4 regions of the Ewingella sp. S1.OA.A_B6 genome follow, and region 3 is predicted to be linked to each of the others. Evidence: predicted binding sites of a transcription regulator. Region 3 holds the regulator's gene; each other region holds the start of a gene.
The links. The regulator CRP, encoded in region 3, controls carbon source genes, mostly activating them, when cyclic AMP is high. The targets are predictions, from matches to a motif close to ATGTGANNNNNNTCACAT.
Positions count from the first base shown of each region.

Region 1: a site for CRP is predicted at 3,358-3,375, ahead of idnD (L-idonate 5-dehydrogenase). Genes of this name have one in related genera too.
Region 2: a site for CRP is predicted at 3,096-3,113, ahead of mlc (sugar metabolism global transcriptional regulator Mlc). Genes of this name have one in related genera too.
Region 4: a site for CRP is predicted at 3,623-3,640, ahead of msrB (peptide-methionine (R)-S-oxide reductase MsrB). Genes of this name have one in related genera too.

Region 1 is NZ_JBLJFK010000011.1:21,525-26,405, forward strand. Features, by position in the region: gene ACMV8I_RS17050 (hypothetical protein) at 1-430, shown strand, start outside; gene ACMV8I_RS17055 (GNAT family N-acetyltransferase) at 436-915, shown strand; gene ACMV8I_RS17060 (GNAT family N-acetyltransferase) at 925-1,377, opposite strand; gene ACMV8I_RS17065 (helix-turn-helix domain-containing protein) at 1,421-1,987, opposite strand; gene ACMV8I_RS17070 (benzoate/H(+) symporter BenE family transporter) at 2,123-3,307, shown strand; gene idnD (L-idonate 5-dehydrogenase) at 3,458-4,489, shown strand; gene ACMV8I_RS17080 (DJ-1/PfpI family protein) at 4,572-4,881, shown strand, end outside.
Region 2 is NZ_JBLJFK010000001.1:1,027,109-1,031,989, reverse strand. Features, by position in the region: gene ACMV8I_RS04965 (GNAT family N-acetyltransferase) at 1-254, opposite strand, end outside; gene ACMV8I_RS04960 (YjbD family protein) at 499-765, shown strand; gene bioD (dethiobiotin synthase) at 888-1,574, opposite strand; gene mlc (sugar metabolism global transcriptional regulator Mlc) at 1,784-3,004, opposite strand; gene ACMV8I_RS04945 (MFS transporter) at 3,437-4,684, shown strand; gene tus (DNA replication terminus site-binding protein) at 4,834-4,881, shown strand, end outside.
Region 3 is NZ_JBLJFK010000009.1:13,567-18,447, reverse strand. Features, by position in the region: gene ACMV8I_RS15755 (aminodeoxychorismate synthase component II) at 1-7, shown strand, start outside; gene argD (bifunctional acetylornithine/succinyldiaminopimelate transaminase) at 174-1,391, shown strand; gene crp (cAMP-activated global transcriptional regulator CRP) at 1,454-2,086, opposite strand; gene ACMV8I_RS15740 (OsmC family protein) at 2,448-2,855, shown strand; gene ACMV8I_RS15735 (phosphoribulokinase) at 2,896-3,765, opposite strand; gene ACMV8I_RS15730 (YheU family protein) at 3,911-4,159, opposite strand; gene ACMV8I_RS15725 (hydrolase) at 4,173-4,881, opposite strand, start outside.
Region 4 is NZ_JBLJFK010000001.1:1,008,118-1,012,998, forward strand. Features, by position in the region: gene yeaG (protein kinase YeaG) at 1-79, opposite strand, end outside; gene ACMV8I_RS04865 (MipA/OmpV family protein) at 563-1,312, shown strand; gene ACMV8I_RS04870 (D-hexose-6-phosphate mutarotase) at 1,413-2,279, opposite strand; gene gapA (glyceraldehyde-3-phosphate dehydrogenase) at 2,418-3,416, opposite strand; gene msrB (peptide-methionine (R)-S-oxide reductase MsrB) at 3,764-4,177, shown strand; gene ACMV8I_RS04885 (YeaC family protein) at 4,269-4,541, shown strand; gene pncA (bifunctional nicotinamidase/pyrazinamidase) at 4,603-4,881, opposite strand, start outside.

The sequences.
Region 1 (4,881 bases), on a different contig from region 3:
CAAAACCATCTGCCTGGATGAGTTTACCTATCCCAACAACCTAAAGATGAAATCGTTTGAGAACGGTTTTGTGATCAGTAAGAAAAATAATGTACTGACTTATCAGATAGTCAGTATGTTTTTACTGGGCAACGATGTGACGGCTAACGTGAAAGCTATCGTTGAAAGTCGGATAGGGAAAAATGGGTTAAGTACGGTATTTAAACAAGCTTTCATTGACGTTTCAGGCATGGATAAACCTGAACAGGCCGATGCCAAAGCCAAGCTTCTCCGCGAGTTTGAAAAGATGACCAGTGCAAAACAGGATCTTCTGCCCTACAGCGCGATTGTCCTCAACGACAAGGGCTACGTCATCACCACAGTGGAAAGCAACGGCACCAGCGTCAGCGAATGCTTTGTTACCCCCTATAAAAAACCCACTAAGGATTGATCCTCATGACAGTACTGTCGGCGATGAGCAAAGCGTTTTACCCGCAATTTTTTGAGCAACTGGTCACGGACTATGCCAAAGAAAATGTCGCCTCAGGCCGCTGGGCAGCGGAAAACGCACTGGCACGTTCGCAGGATGAAATAGCACGGTTGCTGCCACAGGGCATCGCCACGCCGGAAAATTATTTGTTTGAAATTAAAACCAATGTCGATGGGCAAACTGCCGGGTATATCTGGTTTGCTGTCAGCGATCGTCAGGGCGAACGCAGCGCTTTTATCTATGAAGTGTCGGTGTTTAGCGAATTTCGCCGTCAGGGCCACGCCCGCGCTGCCTTTTGGCAGTTGGAAGAGAAAGTGCGTGAACTGGGTTTGAAATCCATCGGACTGAATGTGTTTTACCACAACAATGCGGCGCAGGCGCTGTATGCTAGCCTGGGCTATGCGCCGACCAATCTGACCATGGTAAAAGCGTTAAAAGCGGTTTAACAGCGCCCATCAGCGCTGATATTTGATGAAATCCGTCAGTACTCCAATACGGTCATACAGTTTGCGGGCCGTGTGATTGGCCGTTTTGGTGGTCCAGTAGACGTTGGCTTTATCGTTCTGGTCAGCGTACTCGTACACTGCTTCAATCAATTTCTGCCCGACACCCAACTTGCGCGCGCTTTCATCGACGTATAAATCCTGCAAATAGACCACCTGCTGCATATGCCAGCCGTGATCGTGATTGATGCAGTTCACCAACCCGACCAGTTTTCCCTGATATTCCGCCACATAGCCAAACATGCTGACATGGTCAGGCTGCGACAAACGCTGAAAGGTATAGTCGAACTGCGCTGGGTCAAGCTCTGACTGATAAAAGTCCAGATAATCGCGCCACAGAATTTCCCAACTTTCACGATCATTAGGGGTGAGTGGGCGAACCATGATGGCTGGCGATGAACTCATATAACGCTCTCCTCAAATAAACCGATACAGCAGGAACACCCCATCAAGGCCAAGTGTAGGGATAATGTATCAGGTCATGAAAACGGACGATATCTGCACTTTCATTGCGGTAGGCATGCGGGCAATCCGCAGTAAAGCGCAGTGCTTCCCCGGCGCAGAGCGTACGTATGACACCATCCACTTCTAGCGTTAACTGCCCCTCAAGCACGATCGCGTGTTCAATCACGCCTTTTTCGTGTGGCGACGATTCACTGACGCCGCCTGGCTCCATCTCGATCAGGAACATGTCCATGCGCAGCGCGACATCAAAAGGAAACAGTGGCACGACGCGCATACCCGAGGTCTCGCTGTTAAACATAGCCAACAGGTCATGGCGATGTAGCGTTGATGACATTTTGGGCGGCGTTTCGATAAATTCTGAAAACGATATATTCAACCCGCTGGCTATTTTCCACAGCATTGCCACCGTCGGGCTGGATTCCCCACGCTCAATCTGGCCGAGCATGGCCTTGCTCACGCCGGTTTTTTCCGCCGTTTGGCTGAGACTCCAGCCGCGTTCAGCGCGCACCGTTTTAAGTTGCCTGCCGATCCGTTGGGCGAGTTCTTGCATAGGGCTTCCTTCATTCAGCAACCTGAATGGGTGTTGTGCGTTATAACGCACAGTGATATGTTGAGCGCAGTACCTGTGCGCTATAACGCACAACAGAATACCGCCGTCGTCGCCTGACCAGAAGGATTTTCAATCATGAATTCCCATTTAAAGGATTTCACCTTTTCCGCCGTGCTCGCCGGCTTTGTCGCGGTGATGGTCGGTTACACCAGTTCGGCGGCGATTATTTTCCAGGCTGCCGAGGCAGCGGGTGCCAGCGTGGCGCAAATCGGCAGTTGGCTGACGATGCTGGGCCTTGGAATGGGTATAACATCCATCGGGCTATCGCTCTGGTACCGCACACCGGTGGTCACGGCCTGGTCAACACCCGGTGCGGCGCTACTGGTCACCAGCCTGCCCGGCACCTCAATTAACGACGCCATCGGGGTATTTATTTTCGCCACCGGGCTGATTCTGTTATGCGGCGTAACCGGCCTGTTCGCTCGCCTGATGAAATATATTCCGCAAGCGCTGTCGGCAGCGATGCTTGGCGGCATTTTGCTGCGCTTCGGGCTGGATGCTTTCACTTCGCTGCAAAGCAATTTTCCGCTGGCGGGCGCGATGTGTCTGGTGTATTTGCTGGCCCGCCGCCTGCTCCCACGCTACGCGATTGTCCTGACGCTGGCTGTCGGGCTAATTGTCGCGGCGTGGCAGGGGGAAATCGCCTCACAGGATCAGGGCCAGAGCATGGCGTTTGCGATGCCAGAATTCATCATGCCGCACTTCACGCTCTCTGCGCTGCTGGGTATTGGTATTCCGTTTTTTGTCGTCACTATGGCATCGCAAAATGCGCCCGGCATTGCCACCCTGAAAGCGCACGGCTATAACCTGCCGGTGTCCCCTCTTATTTCATGGACGGCGCTGACTGCGTTGGTTTTGGCACCGTTCGGCGGTTTTACCTTCTGTATTGCCGCCATTACTGCCGCAATTTGCATGGGGGAAGATGTGCATCCTGATCCCAAAAAACGCTATATCGCAGCCGTGGCAGCGGGAGGATTCTATCTGCTGGCCGGTCTGTTTGGCGGCTCGATTGGCATGCTATTTACCGCATTGCCGACGCCGCTAATTCACACCATCGCCGGGCTGGCACTGCTGGGGACAATTTCCGGCAGCTTACACCGCGCACTGGCTGAAGAGAGTCAGCGCGATGCCGCCATCGTCACCTTCCTGATCACCGCTTCAGGTCTTTCGCTGCTCGGCATCGGTTCAGCCTTCTGGGGTTTGGTGGGTGGGGTGATCACGCACTTTATTCTGAGTTACTCGCGCCAAAGAACGGTGTAAAAGTTGAGGTCGTTCAAGTTCTGAGTAACAGTTTTTCGTAACACGGCTTAAAGTGACTTTGATCACATTTCTGTCCGGACAAACCCTCTTTACTGATGCCTAACCTGCCGTAAATGCTGTCGTCACGGCGTCAAATAAAGAGTGAAAATGATGAATATTGACACCCAATCCTGCGTCGTCACCGGTAAAAAAGATGTCTCCGTGGTCGATCAGACGATTGATTACCAGGGCCAGGGAACGCTGGTCAAAGTTACCCGTGGCGGTATCTGTGGCTCGGACCTGCACTATTATGAACACGGTCAGGTCGGCGATTTTAAAGTGCGTGAAGCCATGGTACTGGGCCATGAAGTGGTCGGCGTGGTCGAGCAATCGGATACAGACCGCCTGAAACCGGGCCAAAAAGTGGCACTCAACCCCAGCAAACCATGCAAGGCCTGTAAATACTGTCTGTCCGGCGATGAGAACCAGTGCACCACCATGAAATTCTTCGGCAGCGCGATGTACTTCCCGCACATCAACGGCGCATTCACACAGTATAAAATCGTCGACAGCAGCCAGTGTATTCCCTTTGATAGCAAGGTCAGCGACCGCCTGATGGTATTCGCCGAGCCGCTGGCGGTCGCGATCCACGCCGTCAATCAGGCCGGAGATATTCAGGGAAAAACCGTGTTTGTTTCCGGTGTCGGCCCGATTGGTTGTCTGATTGTGCTGGCCGCTAAGGCAAAGGGCGCTGCTGAAATCATCGTAACCGACCCAAGTGAGCGCTGCCGTACACTGGCGCTGGCGGTCGGGGCAAGTAAAGCACTGGACGCCGCACAGGGCGATTTCTCCGCCTACCAGGCTGAGAAAGGCTTTTTCGATGTGTCCTTCGATGCCTCCGGCCACCCTTCTTCCATCCGCCGCTGTCTGGAAGTGACCCGTGCGCGCGGCACGCTGGTGCAGGTCGGTATGGGGCCGGTGGTGAATGATTTCCCGCTGATGATGCTGATTGCCAAAGAGATTAACTGGGTCGGCAGCTTCCGCTTCACCGAAGAGTTCAACACGGCAGTAGAGTGGCTGGCGAATAAAACCGTCGATCCTATGCCGCTGCTCTCCGCCGAGTTCCCACAGGAGAATTTGGTGGAAGCGCTGGAGTTCGCACTGGATAAATCTAAAGCATCAAAAGTGCAGTTGGTTTTCTAGTCTGCAACTTTACTCACAATATTAAAACATCGTTTCATTTTATGATGTCCTCCTGATTTTTACTTTCACGAGGACATTTTTTATGCAAAAGGACAACGCGAAGAAACAGGTCGCATTGCTGCTGGCTGATGGATTTGAAGAAGGCGAAGCGGTGATCGTGCTCGATATTCTGGAGCGGCTGGAGATTCAGGTCACAACGCTGGCCTGTCAGGAAGACCAGACCCTGCGCAGTTATCACGGTATTCAGATGCAGGCCAATCAGCGACTGAGCGCACAAGGCGACCGCCTGTTTGATGCGGTGGTGATGCCTGGTGGACCGGAAGGCTCAATGGCGCTGGCGGCCAGCAAAGAGGTGGTGGAATTTGTCCGCCGCCACGACGAGGCCGGTAAAC
Region 2 (4,881 bases), on a different contig from region 3:
TAGGCATAACGTGGTCGGTAAGGTGCAAGATAGCTGTAGCCCAGCACCTGACACTCTCGTTTAGCGACCAGATACGGCAGGCCTTTATCGAGAATATTTTCGCGCCGTGACAGCATTTCAGTTAGCGTGGGCGGTTCCGTTTCAAAAGAGGCAATTCCGTGGGTCACATGATGAGCGTAAATCTGCTGGATTTGCGCCATATCAGCAATGCTTGCATCGTGCAGCCTGATGGTTTCACCCGGTGAAACAGACATATTCTTTCTCTTCGTCAATGAATGAGGTTTCAATTGTTAAAGAAAGAATATTCCTGAGTCAGTAAATTGGATAATAAGTAAAACTTATCTCTGGTTTTTTACCGGGTGACTGTTGAGATGTGCTCAATAAAAAATCGCTTTGCCGGATTTTGGCATCAAGTTTGTGGATTCACGCGTTATCACTGAGTTTTTTACCCGAAAACGGCTACACTGGAGGACACTTTCCTCACACGGATGCCCGTAAATGAAAAGATTGACTCAGCAAGATATGACGGAAAGCGAACAGCGCGAACTTAAAACGCTGCTCGACCAGAGCCGCAAAGCCCAGGGGCGCGACCTGACTAACTCCGAAACCAACAGAATTAAAGACAACTACATCGACAAACTCATGGAAGAGAAAGAGAAAGTTGCCGCCAAAGCACGCGCAGAAAAACGCCGTGCAAAAGCTGTTCCCAGCACGTCTGCGACCTATGACTGGACCGCCAGAACACATCCACGTGGCCGTCGTTAAAAGATTCAAAACGGGCTCAGTGGAACGCTGAGCCCGTCCGTGGATTCAGCGCTTATCATTCAATGATGTAAAGCCCTGCGTTCCATCCCTTTCCATCGGCACCGCTAATCCATACTCACAGCTTATGCTAATTGCTCGTTTTTAAAATGCAGCAGCGACAAGTCGATATATTTCGCCATATCACGGGATTCCGCACGCGGTAAATAGGGAATTTCACCGAGTAACGGCGCAGGTATATTATTACTAATGGCATCGATCGTTTCCTGATAATGAGAAAGGCACGGATTGATTCGATTTGCCACCCAGCCCACCAAAGGCAAACCATCGTTAATGATCGCCTGAGCGCTTAATAATGCATGGCTAACACAGCCTTCCTGAATACCAACCACCAAGATGACCGGTATATTTTGCTGACGAACCCAATCAGAATAAAAACGATCCGGAGTGATCAGTGTTTTCCAGCCATCACAGCCTTCAACGACCACGGCATCCCCCCCTTCAAGCATAAAATTCAAACCTGACGTCATTATTTCAAAAATATTTTCAGGAATATTACTGACGTAAATATCTTCATCTAATAAAGCTAACGGTGTTATTTTTTCGTAAGGATAAGAAATAGTTGAGGAGTTTTGCAGCGTTACCGCGTCTTTATTTCGGATACCGTCTGCCAACTCCTGGCTTCCTGTGGCGACAGGTTTATAGCCCAATGCACACTTACCTTGCGCTGCCATGGCCTGAAGCAAAGCACGAGTGACGATGGTTTTACCTACACGAGCATCCGTACCCGTGACGAAAAAGTGCGTTAACATGAAATTCAGACTCCGGGATCTCTCCGTTTAACTAAGAAATTACCTCCGACTGGAGGGTCAGAGACAAAGTGATAGGTTCAAAGTTTAGGCGATAGGATACGAGAACGATTTGCGTTAGCGCAATGTTTTGGTTGCTGAGATGAATAATCAGGGAAATAATATTTCTATTACTTTTAATATAAACTCTACATGTTAATTCATGGCGATAATTAACCCTGCAATAACGTAATTAACAATGAGCCATTATACAGTGCATCTTTGACCAATGCGGCACCGGGCATTGTTCCCTGGTTATAGAACTCTGTCGATTCTAGTTTGATATTTTCACTATAAGAAGGCAGCGATTGTTGCTGAATACAGGACATAATCGCCGGATGCAGAATCTCTTTGGCGAAATTGAGTGGTGAACCAATCAGGACTTTTTCAGGATTAAATAAATTCACCATGATTGCCAGTATTCGCCCCACGCTATGGCCGACACTGACTATGACATCGCGGGCCAATTGATCGCCTTGGTTAGCGGCCTCACACACGGCTTCGACAGTCAGCGGCACCCCCTGCAAACTAGAACCGGCGGCGGTCACCAGACGCTGACGAACCAGGTCAAGAATATTGTCAATACTGGCCACGGTTTCCAGACAACCATGGTTGCCGCAGTAACAGCGCTTGCCGTAGGGGTCAACCTGAGTGTGGCCTATCTCAACCACACTGCTGCTGCCCGCGTGTAAAACACGCCCACCGGTTATCACTCCTGCTCCGACGTTGTGGTCAATCACTACCTGAATGACATTCTTACAACCCCGGGACGCACCATACAGCGCCTCCGCCATGGTCCAGGCACCGATATCATGCTGCACAAACACCGGCAAACCGGTGTGTGCGCCGAGTGTACTACCCAGCGGCATTTCATTTACGTCAGCATAAAATGGCATACGGTGAACCACGCCAGAGCGGGCGTTGATCATGCCGGGTAAAGTGATGGCGATCGCCGTGAGACGTTCGAGTTTGTTCTGATAGCGGATAAAAAATCGATCAATCTCGCCGATAATACGGTCAAGTAGCGGTAATTCAGCATCTGCGGGAAGCGGTAGCACGTCTTCAACCACCAGTTTACTGCTGAGATCGCGTAAACCAAGGGTAATAAAGCCCAGACTGATACGTGCAGAAAGGTAGTGCCAGGCTTCAGTATCCAGCATCAGACCAATGGCCGGACGCCCACGGCTACCGGGGTCCTGAAACTCAGTTTCCTTAACCAGGTGCGCCTGCAATAATTCACGGACAATTTTGGTAATACTGGCGGGAGCAAGCTGCGCTTTTTTAGACAGCTCGATACGCGAAACTGGCCCAAACTGATCGATCAGCCGGTAAACAACACCGATATTGGTTTGCTTGATTTGATCAATGTGTCCGGGTAGCCCATCAGGGTTCACAGGAGAAACTCCGTTATTTTTCGCGCTTCAAAATAAAGATTAATGGGTATGTTGAGGTTTTTGCCATATGTCGTCAACTATTTGATTCGTTATGTGATTTAGTGCACATATTGGTCAGAAACTTGATAGTAATCGAATGGAAAAACAGCAGTTTCATGGCCATTCGACCCGCCTCATTAATTTCACAAATGATTTAGCAACAGCAACAATGGCGCCAATAGCGATGAGTTTACATCCAAACATAAGCATATTTACTTCCGGATAGATTAGACAAAGTAAGTCGTCCTGTTAAAATTTTCATACATTTACAACTTTAGTTGTATGAAATGCGTTTGCTAAGGATCTTAAGTGACTACCACCGGACGTCAGTCTGCTGTATCAGATTCCAGCCATCTTTCGGTCAATCAGCACAATTCGGTTAACGATGACCCAATACTCTCTGTCACATCCTATTCTGCGCGGTCTAAAAAGCCGTTCATCAAACGCGGCACGCCGCAGTTTATTCGGGTGACGCTTGCACTGTTTTCGGCCGGTCTGGCGACCTTCGCTCTGCTGTATTGCGTGCAACCCATTTTACCCGTGCTGTCACATGACTTCGGCGTGTCTCCGGCCAACAGCAGTCTATCGCTGTCATTGTCGACCGGTCTGATGGCGATAGGTTTACTTTTTACCGGGCCGGTCTCCGACGCTGTTGGGCGTAAATCGGTCATGGTGGTCGCGCTGATGCTGGCGGCAATCTGTACGCTGATTTGTGCATTTATGCAAAGCTGGAACGGTATATTACTGATGCGCGCACTTGTGGGTCTATCCCTCAGCGGCGTTGCCGCAGTTGCTATGACCTATCTGAGTGAAGAGATCCACCCCAGCGTGGTGGCCTTCTCGATGGGCCTTTATATCAGCGGTAACTCGATCGGTGGTATGAGCGGGCGTCTGGTCAGCGGCGTGCTGACCGATTTTTTTTCATGGCGTATTGCGGTGGCAGTCGTCGGGCTGTTTGCGCTGGCGTCAGCCATCATGTTTTGGCGTATTTTGCCGCCGTCGAAACATTTTCGTGCCAGCTCTCTGAAACCCCGGAAAATGTTGATTAATTTTAAGCTACATTGGCGCGACAGAGGGTTGCCAATGTTGTTTGCCGAAGGTTTTTTATTGATGGGCAGCTTCGTTACCCTATTTAACTACATAGGTTATCGACTGCTCAGTTCGCCCTATTATCTTAGCCAAGCGGTGGTTGGCCTGATCTCAGTGGTTTACCTGATGGGCACCTACAGTTCGCCAAAGGCGGGTGCGCTGACCGGTGTTTATGGCCGTGGCCCGGTATTGATGGGTTCTACCGCGCTGATGTTGATCGGGATCCTGATCACTGCATTCTCACCCGTGTGGGCGATTTTCATCGGCATGATTTTAGTCACCGGTGGTTTTTTTGCTGCCCATTCTGTAGCGAGCGGCTGGATTGGGCGCCGCGCCCGTCGTGCCAGAGGTCAGGCATCGTCACTCTATTTATTCTCCTACTACGCCGGTTCTAGCGTTGCAGGGACTCTTGGCGGTTACTTCTGGAAAAGCTTTGGCTGGTACGGCATAACCGCGTTTATCAGTTCGATGCTGGTCGTGGCGATCATCGTTGGATACCGACTGATGAATCTGGAGGAGGAAGCCCGCACAGTTCCAGATCTAAAATCTTAATTGAATCTAAGGCTAAATCTAAGGGGCGTTGTGCCCCTTCAACTTCTGCCTGACACTATGACACTGGATTGAATGCGATGGATATAATTGAGGTGTGCACGCTGAGTTGTTTTATACTAAATTGCATGTTGTAACTAAATGGAGAGTATATGGCCCATTATGACCTGATTGCCCGAATGAACGAGTGCTTCAACGAA
Region 3 (4,881 bases):
GATTTAGATAGTTAATTCGTGATAATAAATTACTTTTCAAAAAAGCTGGTTTTCGATTGCCTGCGGGTGATTTTTTATGCATATTTTATGACTATATTTTCATATTTAGTTTTGTTTTGAAGATATACTTATAATGGCAATATACTTGTAATGGATTGAAGGGGATGAAGGTAATGGCAGAAAAATCAGCGGTAAGTCGTGACGCTTTTGATCGGGTTATTTTGCCGGTTTATGCACCCGCGCAGTTTATTCCGGTGAAAGGGAAGGGGAGCCGTGTGTGGGACCAGCAGGGCAAAGAGTATGTCGATTTCGCCGGGGGTATTGCGGTGACGGCACTCGGTCATTGCCATCCTGCGCTGGTGAAAGCCTTGCATGAGCAGGGTGAAACTCTGTGGCATGTCAGTAACGTATTTACCAACGAACCCGCACTGCGATTGGCACAGAAGCTTATTGATGCCACCTTTGCCGATCGGGTGTTTTTTGCCAACTCAGGAGCAGAAGCCAACGAAGCCGCTTTCAAGCTGGCGCGCTATTATGCCTCGCACCGCCACAGCCCGTACAAAAGCAAAATCATTGCCTTCCATAATGCATTTCATGGCCGCACGTTGTTTACGGTTTCCGTGGGTGGCCAGCCTAAATATTCAGACGGCTTCGGCCCGAAACCGGCTGACATCGTGCATGTACCGTTCAACGATCTCGACGCGGTGAAAGCTGTCATTGATGATCACACCTGCGCCATTGTGGTTGAACCGGTCCAGGGCGAAGGCGGTGTTACGCCAGCCACTCAGGCATTCTTGCAAGGTTTGCGCGATTTGTGCGATGAGCATCAGGCTTTGCTGGTGTTTGACGAAGTGCAGAGCGGCATGGGACGTAGCGGTAAGCTGTTCAGCTACATGAATTACGGCGTTACCCCGGACATTCTGACCGCGGCCAAAGCGCTCGGCGGCGGTTTCCCGGTCAGCGCCATGTTGGCGACGGAAGACGTGGCCTCGGTGATGGAACCCGGCAAGCATGGCACCACCTACGGCGGAAACCCGTTAGCGTGTGCCGTCGCTGAAGCTGCGCTGGATATCATCAACACGCCAGAGGTTCTGGCTGGCATCGGCGAGCGCCGCGCGGCATTTATTCAGGCATTGGAAGCGATTAATCAGAAATACTGCGTATTCAAAGAATTCCGTGGTCAGGGGTTATTGATTGGTGCTGAGTTATCTGACGCCTATAAAAACCGCGCCAGTGAGTTCCATAAAGCCGCTGCCGACTGCGGCCTGATGATGTTGGTGGCAGGCCCTAACGTCATGCGGTTTGCGCCATCCCTGGTGATTGAGTTCGCAGACATCAGCGAGGGGATGAATCGCTTTGAGGAAGCCATTGGGAAAGTGTTGAGCGCTTGAGGTTTCCCTATTCTCCAATAAAAACGGCGCGACAGTTGCCTGTCGCGCCGTTTTTCAGGGAATCAACGGGTGCCGTAAACGACAATCGTTTTACCGTGAGCGGAGATCAAACTCTGATCTTCCAGCATCTTGAGGATACGGCCAACCGTCTCGCGTGAACAGCCGACGATTTGACCAATTTCCTGACGGGTTATTTTGATCTGCATACCATCCGGGTGGGTCATCGCATCCGGCTGTTTTGCCAGACTCAGCAAAGTTTGCGCGATACGGCCCGTCACGTCGAGGAAGGCGAGGTTACCCACTTTCTCCGAAGTCACTTGCAACCGAGTCGCCATCTGAGCAGAAAGACGCATCAGAATGTCTGGATTAACCTGAATTAACTGGCGGAATTTTTTATAAGAGATTTCAGCCACTTCGCAAGCAGATTTAGCACGAACCCATGCACTACGCTCCTGGCCTTCTTCGAAGAGTCCCAGCTCGCCGATGAAGTCACCTTGGTTCAGGTAGGAAAGTATCATCTCTTTGCCTTCTTCATCTTTAATCAGGACGGCAACCGACCCTTTCACGATGTAGTAGAGCGTTTCGGCTTTTTCACCTTGGTGAATCAGCGTACTTTTGGACGGATATTTATGTATATGACAGTGAGACAGGAACCATTCGAGAGTAGGGTCTGTTTGTGGCTTGCCGAGAACCATTAGTTATTATCCTCTGTTATTATCGCTGCCCAAAATCACAGGGCTCAGAGTTCCCTGTACGGCGTCTTAAAAATGCGCGCCCTTTTAGCATAAGAACTGTCCAGTAATGCTGCAAGCGGGAGTCGGAGTGTAACAGCGTTATAAATGTTGTTAACACCGTGGTTTCATATGAAAACCACAAACCCATCACCGCAATTTACTGAAAAGTATGTATCGGCTCTGTTTGTAGCACAGGTTTGAGCGAGTGTCTTCTGTTGTCTCGCTTCAGCATGATGGCGATCGGGTTACGTTGCTGGTTTTTTCCTAAAAGGGTAGTCTGAGAAGAATTCAGTTTAAATGAAAGCAGCGGGAGTAAGGCATTATGCAGGCACGCGTAAAGTGGGTAGAAGGGCTGACGTTTTTGGGTGAATCTGCGTCAGGTCACCAGGTTTTAATGGACGGTAACGCGGGCGATAAAGCCCCAAGCCCGATGGAGATGTTGCTGATGTCGATGGGCGGTTGCAGCGCCATCGACGTAGTGTCTATCTTGCAAAAGGGCCGCAACGATGTGCAGAACTGCGAAGTCAAACTGACGTCTGAACGCCGTGAGGAAGCACCGAGGCTGTTCACTCATATCAACCTGCACTTTATTGTCACCGGAAAAGAGTTGTCAGATAAAGTGGTTGAGCGCGCGGTGTCCTTGTCGGCTGAAAAATACTGTTCGGTATCTCTGATGCTGGGTAAAGCCGCCTCCATCACTCATAGCTTTGAAGTGGTTGAGCCGGAGTGAGTGACTAAATGCCGCAGTGCTTAGGCGTGCGGCATCTTCCTCACTTAATCTTCTTCCCTTCCATCAGGCGCTGCACCAGTGGTGCCATAATCAGCTCCATCGCCAGCCCCATTTTACCGCCCGGCACCACCAGCGTATTGATGTGCGAGATAAACGAACCTTGCAGCATCGCCAGCAGATAAGGAAAATCTATATCGTCCAGCCCGCGAAAGTGAATCACTACAAAGCTTTCATCCAGTGAAGGGATGGCCTTGGCAGCGAACGGGTTGGAGGTGTCTACCGTCGGTACGCGCTGGAAGTTGATGTGCGTGCGGGAGAACTGTGGGGTGATGTAGTTGATGTAGTCATCCATTGAACGCACCACTGAATCCATGACTGCTTCACGCGAATGGCCCCGTTCACCGGTGTCACGTACCAGTTTCTGGATCCACTCGAGGTTAACAATCGGCACCACGCCGACCAGCAAATCTACCTGAGAGGCGACATCGATTTTGTCGGTCACTACGCCGCCGTGCAGTCCTTCATAGAATAATACGTCGGTCGGTTCTTCCAGTGCCTCCCACGGCGTAAAGGTGCCCGGCACCTGATTATAAGGAACCGCTTCGTCATAAGTATGTAAGTATTTACGGGAACGGCCACTGCCATTTTCACCATACTCTTTGAAGCTTTGTTCCAGTAAACCAAAGTCATTGGCTTCCGGGCCGAAATAGCTGATGTGGCGGCCCAGATCACGAGCTTTACGGATTGCTGCGTCCATTTCCGGGCGGGTAAAGTGGTGAAAACTGTCGCCTTCCAGTTCAGCAGAGCGTAGGCCAAGCTGTTGGAATATCTTACGAAACGCCAGGCTAGTGGTGGTAGTGCCTGCACCGCTCGAACCGGTGACAGCAATCACGGGATGTTTGGCTGACATAGGGCTGATGACTCCATAGTAATGGTGACGCTACTGCGCCCAAAAGTCGTGACAAAATCGAGGCATAATTAATCTATTAACTAACATATTTATTCATTCGATTACAAATCAAACGCGGCTTGTCGCGTTGCTGTTTATCTTTGTTTCAGTTCCAGTCGTTCTGGCGTTCTTCCTCTCCCGCCCGGAATTGGCTGCGGGGCATGATGTTCAGTGTTTCGTGCAGTTCGGACCATACCAGCAGGATATCGCCACTTTTCAGCTGGCGGCGTACATCTTCCACTTTCTGCTCGAGTGAACGCTCCTGCTCGCCGTAGTCAGTACCTTCGCGCAGTACGAAAGCTTCAATCACGCTGGTTAGGATCTCAGTATCCAGTTCTTGCCAGGGAATAATCACAACTCAAATTCCTTTAATTCTTTAAATAGGGTGCTATCCAGGCCGGAATGCGCTGTTCCAGCCACATTTTCGGGTTACGCAGGTTACCGGAGACAAACCCGACATGGCCGCCGTGTTCGGTTAATTGATACTCGATGCCTGGCGGTAAATCAGCGAGAGAGGGGATGACTTCCGGGGTCATAAAGGGATCATCTTTGGCATGAATGATCAGCAGCGGAATGCGCACTTGCGCCAGCATAGGGAGTCCGCTGCAACGGCGGTAGTAATCCAGCGCATCGGCAAAACCGTGGGCCCTGGACGTGATGGCGTCGTCGAATTCACGAATGCGTCGCATCGATTTTAGTTGTTGTAGCGTGACTGGCAGCGTCCCCGGGTACTTCTCCAGTTTCCGCGAGGCATTTAGTTTAAGCTGATCCAACAGGTAGCGCTGATAAATACGCGATACACCGCGCTCCAGCCGGTCAGCGCAAGGTTCCAGCATCAGCGGTGCGGACACCACGACCGCTGCTTTGAGCGTGCAGTTTGTCCCTTCCTGCCCAAGATAGCAGGCTAACATGTTACCTCCGAGCGACACGCCGACCGCACCGGTTGGCACGGCGCCGTGAGTATCATTCAGCCAATTGAGAAAGAACCGTGCGTCTTCGGTTTCACCGGAGTGATAAATGCGTTGCATTTTGTTTGGCTCACCGCTACAACCGCGAAAATGCATCACTACACCGAGC
Region 4 (4,881 bases), on a different contig from region 3:
TCGTAAGGAATTCCTGAAGTGTGAACTCTTCGTCCTTGGCAGCCTCATAGCGCTGGCGATAATGGTCAAATATGTTCATACGATGCCCGTCCTTCGTTAATAGCACAGGTAAATGAGAGCGTTAGGAATCTATCTGCTCCCGGAGGAAAGCTCCCCACCTCAGTACAGCAACCCTCATGCCAACTTGCAGAAACCCATTCTTGGTACTGATAGACCTGAAAGTGGCCGGTCAGGTACCCGCGGGTCGGGAAGCGCCTTAGATGGAGTCTTTCATCTATTAATAAGCGTAGTTTGGCATTAGAAAAATTTCCTCTACCGTCCTCCCATTTTTTAAGATATATCAATGACTCACTTAAGGGACTTCTACTTTAAAGCCTTGCAGGGCGTGGGGTGAGAGGGTGATGAAACTCTTTTAGTCATTTTTATTTCATACTTTGCATATAGATTAAGCGATCGTCTTGGTTTTCATGAGCAAGTAAAAGTATCACTGAAATTGCTAAGCGGAGGGATAACTCTTCGCATACACTGATGGCGGTATTTTACAATAAGGGATTTATTCACAATGAAAGGTACGCATTTCAGAGCACTGTCTATCGCAGCGACTGCCATTATGTTCAGCCACGCGGCCGTGGCTGACACATGGTCACTGGGCGCATCTGTTTTAGTCAGCCCGAACCCGTATCGCGGTTATGATACTAAAGTTTACCCGATTCCTATCATCAGTTACGAAAGCGATGATTTTTACTTCCATACGCTGACTGCCGGTTACTACCTGTGGAAAGATGACAAAAATAAATTCAGCCTGACCGCCACTTATCTGCCATTTGGTTTTAATCCGAGCGATTCCGACGACAGTCAAATGAAGCGCCTGGACAAACGTCGTGGCACTTTGATGGGGGGACTGGCTTATTCCCATAATGAGGATTGGGGGACACTGCGTACCACCTTCAATGGCGATGTGCTGGATAACAGCGATGGTTTAGTGGCTGATGTCGCATATCTGTATGCATTCCATGCGGACAACTGGGCGCTGGTTCCCGGTGTCGGTGTGGCATGGAACAGCAGTAATCAGAACCAATATTATTACGGTATTAACAGTAATGAATCACGCCGTAGTGGCTTGAGTTCCTACTCGCCTGGCGACAGTTTCAGTCCTTATGTAGAGCTTTCTGCCAAATACAATTTCACCAAAGAGTGGCAAGGTTTCTTTACTGGCCGTTATATTCGTTTAGCTAGCGAAGTAACAGACAGCCCAATGGTTGAGAAAAACTATATCGGCGTACTATGGACCGGCGTGACGTACAGTTTCTAAGGCGTCAATGCGTTAAATTGGTGCGCTGAAGGTGACTTAATGGGGCTTTATGCCCCATTTGCACATTTGTGGTGCGTGGAATAACAGTATGGAAAGGCAACTATCGCTGGCTGATGGTCATTGCCAGTTTCGCTGGTGTAGCTGAGGTGCTTTTTTGTGGTGCGCTCACGCTAGCTGTTTCAACACAAACCATGGTTTTGTAGCTGTTATCAGCCATATCTTTCATGCTTGCGGACAGTTCGGCACCTGGATTCCAGGCCACCACATCACTGTTGAAATGATGTTCTATCACCAAGGTTCGTTCCAGTGAAGAGTCGATAATCAGACTGGTGGCCTCCGGCGTAGTAAAGATGCGGTCAGTCTGGCCATTGAAAGTCAATGCACCTTGTTGCTGGGCTGTTTTGCCACCATCCACTTTATCTATGTAGTTTCTACCCAACCCTGACACTTTTACTTTATCGATATCGCCAATATTGAAATAAGCGTGCAGCGCACTGGTCGTTTCAAAATCACCGTCTGATTCCAGCTCAATATGGCACTCGGCGCCAAGCTCAAAGCGGGCGGTGAGGGTGAAATCATGCGGCCATAGCTTGAGGGTCTCCGCGCTCTGTTTCAAGGTCAGAATCAGTTCTACGCCTTGCTCATTTTCCTGATGAGAGGTCAACTCCCACGCAAGAATGCGTGCAAAACCATGGGAAGGTTGGCCAGCCGGGCCAAACCATGGCCAGCAAATCGGTACGCCACCGCGAATAGCCACGCCATTTTTAAACGCAGATTCGCTGCTCATCCACAATACTGGCTGTTCACCCTGTGGCTGATAGGCCAGTAGATGTGCACCTTGCAGGGTAATGGCTGCGCGTACTTTAGGATGGTCGATCACCAGAACGGGTAATTCATCAATCTGACGCTGGCTGATCACCGGCGTAATGGTTTTCAAAACGGGAAGGGTAAATAGTTGTGCTGTCATGAGATGGGTCCTGTGATTTTATTATAAATCCAGACCGGTGATGAACGGCTGCTTCACTGACCTTTGGTGCTTACTGTTATGCAGAAAGCAAAAGGGCGACTTGACGTCGCCCTTCAATCAGTTCATCACATCGGCCAATTATTTGGAGATGTGTGAAATCAGATCCAGAACTTTGTTTGAGTAGCCAGTTTCGTTATCGTACCAGGCAACCAGTTTCACAAAGTTGTCGTTCAGCGCGATACCTGCTTTAGCATCAAACACAGACGTCAGTTTTTCACCGTTGAAATCGGTAGAAACAACGTCGTCTTCGGTGTAGCCCAGAACGCCTTTCAGGTCGCCTTCAGACGCTGCTTTTTTGATTACTGCGCAGATATCTTTGTAAGACGCGCCTTTTTCCAGACGTGCAGTCAGGTCAACTACAGATACGTTAGGAGTTGGAACGCGGAATGCCATACCCGTCAGTTTACCGTTCAGAGCAGGAATAACTTTACCTACTGCTTTAGCTGCACCGGTAGAAGAAGGGATAATGTTCTGAGATGCGCCACGGCCGCCGCGCCAGTCTTTATGAGACGGGCCATCGACAGTTTTCTGCGTTGCGGTAGTTGCATGAACAGTGGTCATCAGGGCTTCAACGATACCAAAGTTGTCGTTGATAACTTTAGCCAGTGGTGCAAGGCAGTTAGTGGTGCAAGATGCGTTAGAAACGATTTCCTGACCTTTATATTCTTTATGGTTTACGCCCATAACGAACATAGGGGTGTCATCTTTAGATGGACCCGTCAGAACAACTTTCTTCGCGCCAGCTGCAATGTGTTTACGTGCAGTAGCATCATCCAGGAACAAGCCAGTAGCTTCAGCAACAACGTCAACGTTAACTTCGTTCCATTTCAGGTTAGCTGGGTCACGCTCAGCAGTAACACGGATGGTTTTGCCATTAACAACCAGATGACCGTCTTTAACTTCAACGGTGCCGTTAAAACGGCCATGTGTTGAGTCGTACTTCAGCATGTATGCCATGTATTCAGCGTCTAACAGATCGTTGATTGCTACGATCTCAATGTCAGAACGTTCTTGAGCAGCACGGAAAACAATGCGGCCGATACGGCCAAAACCGTTGATACCTACTTTGATAGTCATATATTCCACCAGCTATTTTTTAGTGAATAAAAGGTTGGTTGTAAAATTACAAAAACCTCGCTGAGCGTCAAGCGGAATCGTGTCAATTCTTGCTGTAAGTCAAAGCTCAGACTCACTTTTGCTCTGATATTGCACATTCCGTTTTTTAATCGGCTATAACCTACATGGGGACGATATGCCGAATATAAAGTGCAGTAACAACAAATATGTGATTTATGTCGCACACTGTTCTTACTTAACGCCGATGGCACACAGTTTAAGCCAAAACAGGCAGACTCGTTGTTAATTTTTTGTTATTATTAGCTGTTATTTTAGTTGATTTCCCTACCTGGCAGAGAATGACAACCATGGCCAATGAACCCAAAGAACCGACTCCGCAAGTGCAACTCACTGAAGTACAACATTATGTGACTCAAGAGCACGGAACTGAACGTCCGTACTCCGGTAAACTACTGCATAACAAGCGCGATGGGATCTACCATTGTCTGGTTTGCAACTCACCGCTGTTCTACTCCGATACCAAGTTTGACTCCGGATGTGGCTGGCCAAGTTTTTATCAACCGGTCACCCATGACGCAATTAATTATCTCACTGATAATACACACAATATGGAAAGGGTTGAGATTCGCTGTGCCAACTGCGGTGCCCACCTCGGTCACGTCTTCCCTGACGGCCCAGAGCCTACGGGTGACCGCTATTGTGTCAATTCCGCGTCAATGAGTTTCACCGATGGCGAGAACGGTGACACAACGGCCGGTTGAGTGTTAATGGGCATGTAATTTAAACGACAAAATCGATTCAGCCATTATTCATCCTTAGGTGAATAATCAGCCGAGATGAAGAGAGCTGTTGATGGAAATTAATGAGTTGGTCGGCGTGATGACGCCGGAGATTTATCAGCGCCTGTCGCAGGCAGTCGAGTTGGGAAAGTGGCCTGATGGCGTAGCGCTGACATCGGAGCAAAAAGACAACAGCTTACAGATGGTGATGCTGTACCAGGCGCGCCATAATAGTGATGCTCAGCATATGAGTATTGGCACTGACGGGCAGATTGTCACCAAGTCGAAGCAGGAACTGAAGCAGCAATTTGCGCAGGAAACATTAATCCGTATTAAACCTGAGTAGATCCCGACACCAAGGGCGCTTGATTGCGCCCTTGTACATTCTGTCGAAAGAGTAAAGTCGTTTAGTCCAGTGCAAGCACTGTCGCGCCGGCACGCTGCATTTCTTCTATAGCCTGCTGACTATCTTGTGGAGAAATATTTACCCCCCGGCACCCTTCAACCAACAGTGACACCTGGTAGCCCAATTCCAGTGCGTCCAGCACCGTAAATTTGACGCAATAATCGGTCGCCAGACCCATTACCAACACCTGTTCAATCTGCTGCTGCTGTAGCCAGCCATGCAGTGTGGTTGGAGCACGGTGGCCGTTATCGAAGAACGCGCTATAACTATCAATTCCGGC